DNA from 2 places in the Cellulosimicrobium sp. SJTW-1 genome. Region 1 is predicted to be linked to the other one. Evidence: predicted binding sites of a transcription regulator. Region 1 holds the regulator's gene; the other holds the start of a gene.

Region 1 (7,668 bases):
TCGTGCTCGTGGGTGGCTCCACCCGCATGCCGGCCGTGACCGACGTCGTCAAGGAGCTCACGGGCGGCAAGGAGCCGAACAAGGGCGTCAACCCGGACGAGGTCGTCGCCGTCGGCGCGGCCCTGCAGGCCGGCGTCATCTCCGGTGACCGCAAGGACGTCCTGCTCATCGACGTGACCCCGCTGTCCCTCGGCATCGAGACCAAGGGCGGCGTGATGACCAAGCTCATCGAGCGCAACACGGCCATCCCGACCAAGCGCAGCGAGATCTTCTCGACGGCCGAGGACAACCAGCCGTCGGTGCTCATCCAGGTGTTCCAGGGCGAGCGCGAGTTCGCGCGCGACAACAAGCCGCTCGGCACGTTCGAGCTCACCGGCATCGCGCCGGCCCCGCGCGGCGTGCCGCAGATCGAGGTCACCTTCGACATCGACGCGAACGGCATCGTCCACGTCGGCGCCAAGGACCGCGGCACCGGCAAGGAGCAGAAGATGACCATCACGGGCGGCTCGGCGCTGCCCAAGGAGGACATCGACCGCATGGTCAAGGAGGCCGAGGAGCACGCGGCCGAGGACAAGAAGCGTCGCGAGGACGCGGAGACCCGCAACCAGGCCGAGGCGTTCGTCTACTCGACCGAGAAGCTCGTCTCCGAGAACAAGGAGAAGCTCCCCGCCGACGTCGTCACCGAGGTCGAGGCCGACATCGCGTCGGTCAAGTCCGCGCTCGAGGGCGAGGACGCCGACGCCGTGAAGACCGCGCACGAGAAGCTCGTCGCGTCCTCGCAGAAGATCGGCCAGGCGCTCTACGCCTCGGCCGAGCAGGAGCAGGCCGCCGGCAACCCCGGCGCCGCGCAGGACGACGCCACCGCCGCGGCGGGCGCGACGTCCGCCCCGGACGAGGACGTCGTCGACGCCGAGATCGTGGACGAGGAGGACGAGCGCAAGTGACGGCCGACGGACCGACCGACCCGCAGGGCCCCGAGGAGCAGGCCGGGCGCGAGCCCGGCCAGGGCTCCGACGACAAGCCCTTCCAGTTCACGGACAAGCGCAAGGTCGACCCGGAGAGCGGTCGGCCCCGCCCCGAGGGCGAGGCCGGCGGCTCCGCGGGCGACGACGCGGAGACGGACCCGCTCGCGGGCCTCGACTTCGAGCCGTCCGACGAGGCCGGGGTCGACGCCGCGGTCCTCGCGGCGAAGGCCGAGGCCGCGGAGCACCTCGACGCGCTCCAGCGCGAGCGGGCCAGCTTCACGAACTACCGCAACCGGTCGCTGCGCGACCAGGAGGCCGCGCGCACGAAGGGGATCGAGGACGTGCTCACCGCGCTCCTGCCGGTCCTCGACGACATCGACCGCGCGCGGCAGCACGGCGAGCTGACGGGGCCGTTCGCGGCCATCGCCGACAAGCTCGACGCGTCGCTCGAGAAGTTCGGGATCGAGCGCTACGGCGCGGTCGGGGACGAGTTCGACCCCACCGTCCACGAGGCGCTCATGCACCAGCCCGACCCCGAGGCCACCGCCACCACGGTGAACCTCGTCATCGAGCCGGGCTACCGGATCGGGGAGCGGGTCGTGCGCGCCGCGCGCGTCTCGGTCGTCGGCCCGCAGTAGCCACCCCTTCCTCGTGCCCGACGGCGCGGGCGCACCTCCCGCGCGGAGGTGCGCTCCGCCGTCGGGCACGCGAGGATCACCAGCAGCAGACCCACCGGCAGCAGCCACGGAACGAAGGACCAGGACCACGACCACCGACAGGAGGGAGGCGCCGTGACCGGACAGGACTGGATGGAGAAGGACTTCTACGCCGCGCTCGGCGTCCCCAAGGACGCCGACGACGCCGCGATCAAGAAGGCCTACCGCAAGCTCGCCCGCAAGTACCACCCTGACCAGAACCAGGGTGACGCGAGCGCCGAGGCCAAGTTCAAGGAGATCGGCGAGGCGTACGCCGTGCTGTCGGACCCCAAGGAGCGCGAGCAGTACGACGCGATCCGGGCGATGGCGGGCGGCGGCGCGCGCTTCTCCGCGGGCCCCGGCGGTGCCGGGGGAGCGGGCTTCGAGGACGTCTTCGGCGGCATGTTCGGCGGCGGCGGGGGCCCGGGCGGCACCCGGGTGCGCTACTCGACCGGCGGCCAGGGCGCGGGCGGGTTCGAGGACATCCTCGGCTCGATGTTCGGCGGCGGCGCGGCGGGCCAGCAGTTCGGCGGCCCCCGCCCCCGTGCGGGCGCCGACCTCGCGGCCGCCACGACCCTGCCGTTCCGGCAGGCGGTCGAGGGGTCGACCGTGACGTTCACCGTCGACGGCCGCACGGTCACCACGCGCATCCCGCCGGGCGTCCGCGACGGCCAGAAGATCCGGCTGCGCGGCAAGGGCCGCCCCGGCACGGCGGGCGGGCCCGACGGCGACCTCGTCGTCACCGTGCACGTCACCCCGCACCCGGTGTTCTCGCTCGACGGGAACAACCTGCGGATCACGGTCCCGGTGACGTTCCCCGAGGCCGCGCTCGGCGCCACCATCGCCGTCCCGACGCTCGACGGCTCGACCGTCAAGGTCAAGGTGCCGGCCGGCACGCCCTCGGGGCGCACGCTGCGCGTCCGCGGCCGCGGCGTGAAGACCGCGAAGTCGACCGGCGACCTGCTCGTCACGGTCCAGGTCGCCGTGCCGCAGAAGCTCTCGAAGGCCGCGCGCGAGGCCGTCGAGACGTTCGCCGCCGAGACCGCCGGCCAGGACGTGCGCGCCGACCTGGTCCGCCAGGCCGCGGAGTGAGGGGGGCGACCATGATGCCCCAGCAGGAAACTCATCATCTCTCGATCGGTGGGGACTCGGGCGGCGTCGGACGCGCTCCCGCGAGCGACGTCGACCAGGACGCGCCCGTCCTCGTCATCTCGCAGGCGGCCGCGCTCGCGGGCATGCACCCGCAGACGCTGCGCCAGTACGACCGCCTCGGCCTCGTGGTGCCCCGCCGCACCGCGGGCCGGGGGCGGCGGTACTCGCTGCGCGACGTCGCGAAGCTGCTCGAGGTGCAGCGCCTCAGCCACGACGAGGGCATCAACCTCGCGGGCATCCAGCGGATCCTCGCCCTCGAGTCCCAGGTCGAGCGGCTCGAGCGGCGCATCGAGGCGCTCTCGGCGCGCGTCGAGCCGGGCGGCCGCGTGTTCGCCGCCGCGGCGAGCGGCGACGTCGTCGTCGTGCCGCGCGGGCGCAGCGTGCGGCGCGGGGTGGAGGAGGCCCTGCGCGAGACGCTCGTCGAGCACGGCGAGGCGCGCGCGCTCGTCATCTGGCGGCCCCGGGCCGACGGCACCGACAACTGACCTGCGACGCGGCATTTCCGCAAGAATGCCGTGCGCTAATTGCTGCGCATTCCTGCATTTCTAAGCAAGGCCTTCCTTGCTATACACCGAGGAATTCCGGGAATACCGTGGAACGCGGAGACCGACCCACGGCGGGTCCTCGGAGACAGGAGATCGCGATGAGCAGCCTCACGGAGATGCCCCAGGTCGTCGAGTGTTCCATCGACGGCTGCGGCTACAACCACGACCACGGGTGCCACGCGGGCGCCGTGACGATCGCCGGTCACACGGGCGACGCCGAGTGCGCCACGTTCATCCCGCTGGGCACGAAGGGCGGGCTGGAGAAGGTGCTCGCGCACGTCGGGGCCTGCCAGCGCACGGAGTGCGTCCACAACGCCTCGCTCGAGTGCTCCGCGCCGTCGATCCGCGTCGGGGCGGGCGCGTCCGGCGAGGATCGCGCCGACTGCCTCACCTTCACGCCGCGCTGACGCGCGGTCGCCGCCTTGCTCGCGGGCGGTCGGTCACCCACCGGCCGCAGACGCCCCCGGACGCCCCGGACCACGTGCTCGCCCGCGTGGGTCGGGGCGTCGTCGTGTCAGCGCTGGAGCGTGTCGAGGAGCTGGACGGCCGCCGTGTGGGTGCGGGGGAGGGGTTCGAGCCAGACGCGCGGCGGCCGGCGCAGGATCGCCGTCACGCCCAGCGCGAGACCGGTGCGCTCGATGTTGTGGCGGAGCACGGTGCGCACCATGGCGTCGTCGGCGTCCCGCTCGCCGAGCACGACGAAGAGCCCGTTGCCGATCGAGGCCATGGGGTGGCCCTCGCCGAACGTGTGGGTGAGCGCGCGGCCCATCGCCGCCGAGCGCGCGAACCGCTGCCACCCGGTGAGGTCGTCGAGCGCGACGTCGACGACGAGCAGCCCGTGGGTCTGGGTCGCGTCGAGGCCCGCGCGCTCGGCCGCGCCGTACGTCTCGCGGAGCCGGTGCACCAGGTACTGGGTCGTCGCGAGACCGGACTCCGGGTCCAGGACCTCGGGTGCCACGGGGCTGGCCTCGTACCCCTCGGACCAGCCGACCGCCACGCCGCGGACCAGGTCGACGACCGGCTCGCGGTCGTGGGCGCGGTACAGGCAGACGACGTCGTCGATGGCCTCGCCGATCCCGACACCGGCCTCCGCGCGGACGCGGCCGAGCCGCTCGGCGGCGGGCGTCGCGTCCCGCTCCTCGCACAACGCCTCGACGAGCGCGTCGACGGCAGGGTGGTACCAGTCGCCCGGCCGTAGCCAGACGCTGTCGGCGCTCGCGCGCCGCCACCGCTCGCGCACGGCGTCGGTCGCGGGCACGGCGTACCCCTGGAGGTGGTCCATGTAGATGAGACGTGCGGGCGAGCGGTCCATGACGCGGGAACGGCGAGAAGTTTCCAGGACCTCACGTCCCGGGTGAAAGGGGACGAAAGCCAGAAAGCACCGTCGTCGCCGTTCCGGTGGCGGGAACCCTCTGCCCGTGAGATGGACGGGCGTCTACTATGGCCACCGTAGCCTCGGTTCGGGGCGGTCTCCGGGGCGGGTGACGATGACGCAGGCACAACGGGTGGACAGCGAGGCGTTCAGCGACGCCGAGCTCATCACCGCCGTACGTGCAGGGGACACGAGCGCCTACGGGGTGCTCTACGAGCGGCACGCCGGGGCCGCGCGCACGGTCGCGCGCCAGTACGTCCGCTCGAGCGCCGACGCCGACGACGTCGTGTCCGACGCGTTCGCCCGCACGCTCTCCGTGCTGCAGAACGGCGGCGGCCCGGACGTCACGTTCCGCGCCTACCTCTTCACGGTCGTGCGCCGTCTGTCGTACGACCTCGTCAGCGGGGCGCGGCGCACGCAGCCGACCGACGACGAGCGCACGTTCGAGTCCGCGTTCGGCCCGATGGCCTCGACGGAGGACCCGACGCTCGAGGGCTTCGAGCGCTCGACGGTCACGCGCGCCTACCAGGACCTGCCGGAGCGGTGGCGTGCCGTGCTCTGGTACACCGAGGTCGAGAACCTGTCCCCGGCCGAGATCGCCCCGCTGCTGGGCCTCACCGCGAACGGCGTCTCCGCGCTCGCGTACCGCGCCCGCGAGGGGCTGCGCCAGGCGTACCTCCAGCAGCACCTCACGTCCGTGCCCGCTGAGGAGTGCCGCACGGTCAACGCGCTCCTCGGGTCGTACGTGCGCGGGGGCCTCGCCAAGCGCGAGACGGCACGCGTCGAGTCGCACCTCGAGGGCTGCGACGACTGCCGCGAGCTCGTGCTCGAGCTGGGCGACGTCTCCCACGGCATGCGCGCCGTCATCGCCCCGCTCGTGCTCGGCGTGGGCGCGCTCGGTCTCGTCGGGACGGCGCTGCCCACCACGGGTGGCGCGGCGGTCGCCGGCGGGCTCGTGGCCGCGCTCCAGGGCGCGTCCGGCAGCGGGACGGCGAGCGGCTCGGGCGCCGGTGGATCGGGCGGTGCTGGCGGGTCGAGCGCCGGCGGGTCGAGCGCCGGCGGATCGGGCGCCGGTGGGTCCGGCGCGGCGGGCGGTTCGGGTGCTGCCGGCGGGTCCGGTGCGGCGGGCGGATCCGGTGCGGCGACCGGTGCCGGGGCCGGTGCGGGCGTCGGCGGTGGCGCCGGCGCGGGCGCCGCCGGGACCGGGGTGATCGGCGGGGCCGGTGCGGCAGCGGGAGCCGTCGGCGCCGCGGGCAGCGTCGCCGGGGGAGCGGCCGGTGCCAGTGCGGGTGCGGGGGCCGCCGCGGTGGGTGGAGCAGCGGCCGTCGGCGGTGCGGCGGCGGGCGGCGGCGCCCTGGCCGCGGCCGGGGCCGGAGGCCTGCTCGCGCTGGTCGCGTCCGCGCCGATCGCCGCGGCGGCGGTCACCGTGGGCGTCCTCGCGGTCGCCGGGCTGGGCGTCGCGGGCGCGCTCGGGGCCTTCACTCCCGAGCCCACGCCGTCACCGACCTCGCAGTCGTCCCCGACGCCGTCCGGCTCGTCCCCGTCTCCGTCCCCCTCGCCGAGCTCGGGGACGACCGCCCCGACGCCCGACCCCACGACGGACCCGACGTCCCCCACCAACATCCCGCCGGCGCCGACGGACCCCGCCACCCCTGACGCGACGACGGCTCCGCCTGCGGGTGGGGCCGCGCCCGGCGGGACGAGCCCGGTCGGCTCGACGCCCACCGACCCGGCTCCCGGCGGCTCGACCCCCGTCGACCCGGGGACCGGCGAGCCGACGCCCGTCGACCCGCCGCCGGAGCCGGCTCCGGCCGCGCTCGACGTCGCGCTCGGGACCGGTATCGAGATGGAGGCGCGCAAGCCCGCCGACGTGCGCCTGACGGTGTCGAACTCGGGCGGGAGGGCGGCGCAGGACGTCACGGTCGAGGTCGACCTGCCGGCCGGCGTCGAGGCCGTCACGTCGTCGGTCGTCGCGCGCGGCGCGTCGGTCGCCCCCGCGCTGCGCACGGCTGCGCTCCCGTGCGGGCCTGCCGCCGCGGGCGGGACGCTCGCGTGCGCGGTGGGCGTGCTCGCGCCCGGCGAGGCGCGTGACCTCGTCGTCACGGTCACGGCCCGGGGCGGCGGCGTCTACGAGTTCCCGGCGCGCGTGAAGGCGGAGGGCCTGCGCACGGTGGAGCGCAACCTCACGCCGCCGCCCCTGAAGTACGTCGGCGCGGAGGTCCGGCTCGACGACGAGCGCGTGACGCTCGCGGCGAACCCCGGGTCCGCGACGCTCACGCTCACGGCCGCCAACACCGGCGACCGTGATGCCCAGGGCGTCCGCTTCACCGTGCCCGAGCTGCCGAAGGGGCTGTCCCTCCGACCTGTCGACGACGGCTGGACCTGCACCACCCCCGCGCGGGGCGCCGCGCTCGAGTGCGCGAGCGACACCGTGCTGCCCGCGCCGGCGCGCGGCGCGTCCGCCGGGCCGGCGGTCGACCTGGCCGTGCAGTTCCGCGCGGACGGCTCGTTCGTGCCCGAGGTCCAGCAGCGCGACGACGGCGCGCTCCGCGTGCTCCCCGCCGACGTCCCCGTCGAGGTGCGGGCCGGAGCCGACGACCAGGCGGTCACGGCGAGCCGCACCCTGAGCGCGGCGGTGCCGCTCGCGTGGCTCGGGGCCGACGGCGTCCAGGTCCGCGCGGAGAACGCGGACGGCACGGTGCGGTACACCGCCGACGTCGCGAACCGGACGGGCGCGCCCGTCACGGTCGGCCTGGCCGCGCCCGACACGCCCGCGTGGCGCGCGGCCGACCTCCCCGCGCGCACGAGCGTCGGTGAGAACGCCTCGCTGGTCGTCGACGTCAACGCGCCCGCGGTGCCCGCGAGCATGCTCGTGCTCTCGCAGGAGCGGCTGCTCGTCGGGCCGGGCGGCGAGGCGGTCGTCTCGCGGCCGCCGAGCG
Region 2 (7,668 bases), 1.1 Mb from region 1:
GGTCGGTGCCGGCGGCTGGTGCGGCGGCAGCGGCTGGGTCGCTCCCGGCGGGACGGGCGGCTGGGCGGGCAGCGGCGTCGTCGGGGACGACTGCGGGTGCGGCGCGCCGGGGGGCGCGAACGGCGCGGCGCCCGGGTAGCCGCCCTGCTGCGGCGGTGCCGGCGGCTGGCCGCCGTACGGGCCACCCTGCTGGCCCGGGCCGGACGGCGTCCCGTAGCCCTGCGGCTGGCCGGGCTGGCCCGGGTACTGGCCCTGCTGGCCGGGGTACTGGCCGGGGTACTGACCCGGCTGGCCCGGGGCCCCGGGGTACTGGCCCTGCTGGCCGGGGTGCGCGCCGGGCTGGCCGTACTGGCCCGGGTACTGGCCCTGCTGGCCCTGCCCGGGGTACTGGCCCTGCTGGCCCGGGTACGGCTGCTGGCCGGGGTACTGGCCCTGCTGGCCGGGCTGGCCCGGGTACTGACCCGGCGCGCCGTAGACGCCCTGCTGTCCGGGCTGGCCGGGGTACCCGCCCTGCGGGAAGCCCGCGCCCTGGCCGTCCTGCGTGCCGGGCTTCGAGCGGAGCACGAGCCACAGCACGAGGCCGATGATGCCGAGCAGCACGAGGCCGCCGACCAGGAACCAGATCCACGCCGACGAGCCGGACCCGTCGGAGCTGTCCGCGTCGGGCGCGGTCGCGCCGTCGTCGGTCCCCTCGTCCGTGCCCTCGTCCGTCCCCGAGCCCGCGGAGCCGCCGGGCACGGCCGAGCCGCGCGCCGTCATCTCGTTGACCTCGCCGACCACCGGGGTCCACGTCACGGTGTTGCCGTCGACCTCGCCGTTGGACTCGGCCACCTCGCCGGGGAACGTGATGGCGATCTTGATGTCGAGACCCTCCATCATCTGCCGCGACATCTCGTCGGTCGCCGCGTCACCCGTGTCCGGGTTGAACTCCTCACCCGTCATGTCCATCGAGCCGCTCACGACGTAGTCGTCGCCCTCGCGGGTGACGGAGATCGAGTCGGCGGCGCCGGTGTCGAGCTGCGCGATCGGCTGGTCGGCGTAGGTGATCTTGGTGCCGGTGTAGCCGTCCTGCGCGTACGGCTCCTGCGTCGCGCCCTCCGGCATCTCGGACTCCATCTCGGAGCCCATCTGGTCCCAGAGCTCCTGGGGGTCCGAGCCCATCGACTCGGCGACCTCGTCCGAGAACGCCATGACGACGCTGCCGTCGAACGTGTCGTCCTCGTTGAGGGTGATGGCCATGTCCATCCTCATGCACCCCGTGAGGAACAGTGCGAGGGTGGCGAGGAGGGCACCGAGGCCGAGTCGTCTGCGCAAGGGTGAGGAGTTCACCCGCCCAGCATGTCGCGGATCGTCGCCCGGGGCGAGGGTCGATGCCGTTTTGAGACGGAATGCGGCCGGACTTCATCCGCTCCGGGGACGCGGGCGAGCGAGGAGAGGCCGCGCGGGGGTGCCGATCGAAGTTGAGCGGAATACACTCAACTTAGGAGTCGTTCCACTGGTCAGACCATCTTTTCGAGCAGCACACGGAGCACCTATGGAAACGAAGTTCACCACGATGTCGCAGCAGGCGATCGGCGAGGCGATCCAGACCGCGTCGGCCGCCGGCAACCCCCAGCTCGAGCCGACCCACCTCCTGGCCGCGCTGCTCACGCAGGAGGGCGGCGTGGCCGTCGGGCTCCTGGACGCCGTCGGCGCGGACAAGCAGGCCGTCGGGCAGAAGGTGCGCGCGGCGCTCGTCGCGCTGCCCACCGCGAGCGGCTCGGCCGTCGCGCAGCCGACGCCGTCGCGCGCCACGTCCGCGGCGCTCGACGCCGCCGCGAAGGAGGCCCAGGCGCTCGGCGACGAGTACGTCTCGACGGAGCACCTGCTCCTCGGCATCGCGGCCGGGTCGTCGCAGGCCGCGACGATCCTCCAGCAGGCCGGCGCGACCGCCGAGGCCCTGCGCTCCGCGCTGCCCGCCGTCCGCGGGAGCGCGCGCGTCACGAGCCCCAACCCCGAGGGCACGTACAAGGCGCTCGAGCAGTACGGGACCGACCTCACGGCGCGGGCCGCCGAGGGCAGGCTCGACCCCGTCATCGGTCGCGACTCCGAGATCCGGCGCGTCGTGCAGGTGCTCAGCCGCCGCACCAAGAACAACCCGGTGCTCATCGGCGAGCCGGGCGTCGGCAAGACGGCCGTCGTCGAGGGTCTCGCCCAGCGCATCGTCGCGGGCGACGTCCCGACCTCGCTCCAGGGCAAGCGCCTCGTGTCGCTCGACCTCGCGAGCATGGTCGCGGGCGCGAAGTACCGCGGCGAGTTCGAGGAGCGCCTCAAGGCCGTCCTGGAGGAGATCAAGTCCTCCGACGGCGAGGTCGTCACGTTCATCGACGAGCTGCACACCGTCGTCGGGGCGGGCGCGGGCGGCGAGGGCGCCATGGACGCGGGCAACATGCTCAAGCCCATGCTCGCGCGCGGCGAGCTGCGCCTCGTCGGCGCGACCACGCTCGACGAGTACCGCGAGTACATCGAGAAGGACCCGGCGCTCGAGCGCCGGTTCCAGCAGGTGTTCGTCGGCGAGCCCTCGGTGGAGGACACGGTCGCGATCCTGCGCGGGCTCAAGGAGCGGTACGAGGCGCACCACAAGGTGACGATCGCCGACTCCGCGCTCGTCGCGGCGGCGTCGCTCTCCGACCGGTACATCACCGGGCGCCAGCTCCCGGACAAGGCGATCGACCTCGTCGACGAGGCGGCGTCGCGCCTGCGCATGGAGCTCGACTCCTCGCCGATCGAGATCGACGAGCTGCAGCGCGCCGTCACGCGCCTCGAGATGGAGGAGGTCGTGCTGTCCGAGTCGACCGACCCCGCGTCGCTCGAACGGCTCGAGAAGCTGCGCGCCGACCTCGCGGACCGTCGCGAGGAGCTCGCAGCCCTCACCGCGCGGTGGGAGGCCGAGAAGGCGGGCCACAACCGCGTCGGCGACCTGCGCGCGAAGCTCGACGAGCTGCGCGTCCAGGTCGAGCGCGCGATCCGCGAGGGTGACCTCGAGACCGCGGGCCGCCTGCAGTACGGCGAGATCCCGCAGGTGCAGCGCGAGCTCGACGAGGCCGAGGCGGCCGAGCAGGCCGACGACGCGTTCGCCGCGTCCGGCCCCGAGGCCGCCCCGATGATCGCGGACAAGGTCGGCGCCGACGAGATCGCGGAGGTCGTGTCCGCGTGGACGGGCATCCCCGCCGGCCGCATGCTCCAGGGCGAGAGCGAGAAGCTCCTGCACATGGAGGAGGTCATCGGCGAGCGCCTCATCGGCCAGCAGGCCGCCGTCCGCTCGGTGTCCGACGCCGTCCGCCGCTCGCGCGCGGGCGTCGCCGACCCGGACCGCCCCACGGGCTCGTTCCTCTTCCTCGGCCCCACGGGCGTCGGCAAGACGGAGCTCGCGAAGTCGCTCGCCGACTTCCTCTTCGACGACGAGCGCGCCATGGTGCGCATCGACATGTCCGAGTACTCCGAGAAGCACTCGGTCGCCCGGCTCGTCGGCGCGCCCCCGGGGTACGTCGGCTACGAGGAGGGCGGCCAGCTCACCGAGGCCGTCCGGCGTCGGCCGTACTCGGTCGTGCTGCTCGACGAGGTCGAGAAGGCGCACCCCGAGGTCTTCGACATCCTGCTGCAGGTGCTCGACGACGGTCGTCTCACCGACGGCCAGGGCCGCACGGTCGACTTCCGCAACGTCATCCTCGTGCTGACGTCGAACCTCGGCTCGCAGTTCCTCGTGGACCCGATGCTCGACGACGCGGAGAAGCGCGAGGCCGTCATGAGCACGGTGCGGGCGTCCTTCAAGCCCGAGTTCCTCAACCGGCTCGACGACGTCATCGTGTTCGAGCCGCTGACGATCGAGGAGCTCGGCCGGATCGTCGACATCCAGGTCGCCGCGCTCGGCCGGCGCCTCGCGGACCGGCGCATCACGCTCGACGTGACGACGGCCGCCCGCGAGTGGCTCGCGCTCGAGGGCTTCGACCCGGCGTACGGGGCGCGCCCGCTGCGCCGCCTCGTGCAGCGCGAGATCGGCGACCGCCTCGCGCGGATGCTGCTCTCGGGCGACGTCGCCGACGGCGACGTCGTGCGGGTCGACCGCGACCCCGAGGGCGACGGCCTCGCCCTCGGCACGGAGATCCTCACGGCCTGACCGACCAGCGGCCCGTGCCGCGCCCTGCCCCCGCGGGCGGGCCGCGGCACGGGCCGCGGCGTCTTCGCGCCTCGGCGGTCCTCGGCGGTCCTCGGCCGCGCGTCCTCGCGGCGACCGGGACATACTCGGTCCGTGCCGACCGACGAGACGACCTCTTCCGCGACCACCTCCGCGCAGCGGCGGCCCGACGACGTCCCGCGCCGCTCCGCGGTCATCGTGAACCCGAACCGCGTCGAGGGGCTCGACGCGCTGCGCGAGCTCATCGTCGCGCGCCTCACGGACGCCGGGTGGCCCGAGCCCGCGTGGCTCGAGACCACGGCCGAGGACCCGGGGACGGGGCAGGCGCGCCAGGCCGTCGAGGACGGCGCCGAGGTGGTCTTCGTGAGCGGCGGCGACGGCACGGTCCGCGCCGTCGTCGAGGGGCTCGCGGGCACCGACGCCGCGCTCGCGATCCTGCCGGGCGGCACGGGGAACCTGCTCGCCGCCAACCTCGGGGTCCCGTCGGACGCCGAGGAGGGCATCCGGCTCGTGCTGCGCGGCGGTCGGCGCACGATCGACGTCGGGGTGGCCGACGGGCAGACGTTCGCGATCATGGCCGGCATGGGCCTCGACGCCGCGATGATGCAGGACGCGCCGACGGCGCTCAAGGCCCGCGCGGGCTCGATCGCGTACGTCTTCTCCGCGCTCAAGCACCTGGCCGACGACGAGATGCACGTCGAGGTCACCGTCGACGGGCGGACGCGCCGCCGTCGGGCGCGCACCGTCGTGGTCGGGAACGTCGGGCGGCTCCAGGCCGGGACGAACCTCCTCCCGGACGCGGAACCCGACAACGGCCAGCTCGAGGTCGCGATCATCGCGCCCCGGAACCTCCAGCACTGGGTCCAGCTCCTGTGGGGCGTGGTGCGCGGCAAGAGCCGGGTGCCGAGCCGCGAGGTCGTGCGAGGGCGCGAGGTGTCCGTCGTGTCCGACCGGCCGCAGCCCCGCCAGCTCGACGGCGACGTCATCGATCCGGCCGAGCGGCTCGACGTCAGCGTGCGGCCGGACGCCCTGCACGTGTGCGTCTACCACCCCGAGGAGTCCGAGGACCTCACGCGCGGCGCTCCCGGCAACCGCTGAGCCTGTTCTGACCGGCGCGCCGACCTCGTGCGAGGACGAGCGCGGGGGAGCACCGTAGGGCCATGAGCCCACGACCGCCCGAGCGCCCCGGCGCGCAGGAGTGGCTGCCCCGCGGCCGCGCCGTGCACGACGTCGAGGCGCTCGACCGGGCGGCGCACGACTGCCACGGGTGCGAGCTCTGGGCGGACGCGACGCAGGTCGTGTTCTCGCGCGGGCCGCAGGACGCGCGGCTCGCCCTCGTCGGCGAGCAGCCCGGCGACCACGAGGACCGCGAGGGCGAGCCGTTCGTGGGCCCGGCCGGGCGCCTCCTCGACGACGCCCTCGACGCGGCCGGGCTCGCGGCCGACGACGTGTACCTGACGAACGCCGTCAAGCACTTCCGGTTCGAGCAGCGCGGCGGGCGACGCCTGCACAAGAGCCCGGACGTCGCGCACGTCCGCGCGTGCCTGCCGTGGCTCACCGCCGAGGTCGCCGCCGTGGGGCCGCGCGTCGTCGTCGCGATGGGCGCGACCGCGGGGCGCGCCGTCCTGGGGCGGCCCGTGCGCGTGACCGCCGAGCGGGGACGGGTCCTCGACCTCGGCGACTCGGAGCCGGCGTCACCGTTCTCCCCGGGCGCACCCGGCGGCGGTGGGCGCTCCGAGCCGTCCGACGGCGCCCGCCTGCCCCGGCCGACGGACGCGCCGCGCGTCGTCCTCACCACCCACCCGTCCGCGCTGCTGCGCGTGCGCGACCGCGCCGAGCGCGAGGCGGCGTTCGCCGCGCTCGTCGACGACCTCCGCCTCGCGGCCGACGCGGCGGGAACGCGGTGAGCGCCCACCCGGCCCCGCCCGGTGCGGGGCCGGGCATGCCGCCGCCCGGTGCGTCGCCGCACCCGGCACCGCGGGTCGTGGTGAACGCCCAGCGCTGGGAGGCCCTGACGTTCCTGCACTGGCCCGTCGACCCGGCCGTCGTGCAGGGGTGGCTCCCGCCCGGCCTCACCGTGCAGGAGGCGGGCGGGACGACGTGGCTCGGGGTGGTCCCGTTCCGCATGGCGGGCGTCCGCGTCCCGCCGCTGCCGGCGCTGGGCGCGTGGTCGACGTTCCCCGAGCTCAACGTCCGCGTGTACGTGCGCGACCGTGCGGGCGCCGAGGGCGTGTGGTTCCTCGGCCTGTGGGCGACGTCGCGCGCGTTCGTCGCCGCGACGCGCGCGGCCGGCGTCCCGTACCACCCGGCCCGCGCGGCGGTGCACGCGCGCGGCGACCGGGCCGGGGCGCCGTCCGCGGTGCGCTACCGGTTCCGGTCCGACGGCCGCGGGCCCCTGCGCGTGCCGCACGAGCACCCGGGGCTGCGCGATCTCTCCCTGCACGCCGAGGTGCGCGCGCACGAGGAGGTGGACGCGTCGTCGGGCCTCGTGCGGTGGCTCACGGCACGGTGGTCCGCGTACGGCGCGCGGGCCGGGCGGCTGTGGCGGTTCCCCGTCGTGCACGAGCCGTGGACCCTGCGACGCGGAACCCTCGACGTCCTCGACACCGACCTGCTCGACCGCCTCGGGCTGCCCCCCGCGGACCCGCCGCTCGTGCACGTCGCCGCGCCGGTGCACGCCCGGTTCGCGGTCCCGCGGCCGGTGGGCTGAGGTCAGGCGGCCGGGTCGACGATCCCGTGCCGGAACGCCCACACGACGAGCTGCACGCGGTCGCGCGCGCCCGTCTTCGTCATGGCCCGGCTCAGGTGCGACTTCACGGTGCTCGGTTCGAGGAACAGCGCCGTCGCGATCTCCGCGTTCGACGACCCCCGGCACAGCAGCGCCACGATGTCGAGCTCGCGCGGCGTGAGGAGCGCGGCCGCGTCGTCGTCCCGCGACACCGGGGCACGACGCCGCGCGAACTCGCCGAGCACGCGGCGCGTGAGCGACTGGTCCACGAGGCCGTCGCCCGACGCGACGCGGCGGACGGCGTCCACGAGCACCTCCGGCTCCGCGTCCTTGAGCAGGAACCCGCTCGCCCCGGCCTCCAGCGCCCCGAACACGTAGTCGTCGAGGTCGAACGTGCTCACCACGAGGACGGGCACCGGGTCCGCGACGTCGGGCCCGGCGAGCGCGCGCGTCGCCGTGATGCCGTCGCCGCCGGGCATGCGCACGTCCATGCACACGACGTCGGGGCGCTCGCGGCGCGCGACCCGCACGGCGTCCGCGCCGTTCGACGCCTCGCCGACGACCTCCAGGCCCTCGCTCTCGAGGATGACGGTGAAGCCGGCGCGGACGACGGCCTGGTCGTCCACCAGCACGACACGGGTCACGAGGCCTCCTGGGCGGGGGTGCGGGGGTCGCGCGCGGGGGCGCGGGGGACGGTCAGCCGGACGAGCCACGCGCCGTCGGGCGTGCGCCGCGCGTCGAGCGTGCCGCCGAGCACGGCCGCGCG

What was found. Region 1 encodes HspR, which represses chaperone genes until heat shock. Its sites were predicted from a motif close to AAGTTGAGTCNNNNNGACTCAACTT; they were not measured.
Region 2: clpB (ATP-dependent chaperone ClpB) is a predicted target of HspR. The motif match lies at 1,458-1,482, and genes of this name have one in related genera.

The regions. Positions count from the first base shown of each region.
Region 1 covers NZ_CP136680.1:3,676,533-3,684,200, reverse strand. The annotation lists gene dnaK (molecular chaperone DnaK) at 1-944, shown strand, start outside; gene grpE (nucleotide exchange factor GrpE) at 941-1,603, shown strand; gene RSE42_RS16575 (DnaJ C-terminal domain-containing protein) at 1,757-2,752, shown strand; gene RSE42_RS16570 (heat shock protein transcriptional repressor HspR) at 2,896-3,297, shown strand; gene RSE42_RS16565 (DUF1540 domain-containing protein) at 3,456-3,764, shown strand; gene RSE42_RS16560 (hypothetical protein) at 3,872-4,669, opposite strand; gene RSE42_RS16555 (sigma-70 family RNA polymerase sigma factor) at 4,863-7,668, shown strand, end outside.
Region 2 covers NZ_CP136680.1:550,191-557,858, forward strand. The annotation lists gene RSE42_RS02555 (LppM family (lipo)protein) at 1-1,239, opposite strand, end outside; gene clpB (ATP-dependent chaperone ClpB) at 1,535-4,156, shown strand; gene RSE42_RS02565 (diacylglycerol/lipid kinase family protein) at 4,289-5,272, shown strand; gene RSE42_RS02570 (UdgX family uracil-DNA binding protein) at 5,335-6,081, shown strand; gene RSE42_RS02575 (YqjF family protein) at 6,078-6,884, shown strand; gene RSE42_RS02580 (response regulator) at 6,887-7,546, opposite strand; gene RSE42_RS02585 (sensor histidine kinase) at 7,543-7,668, opposite strand, start outside.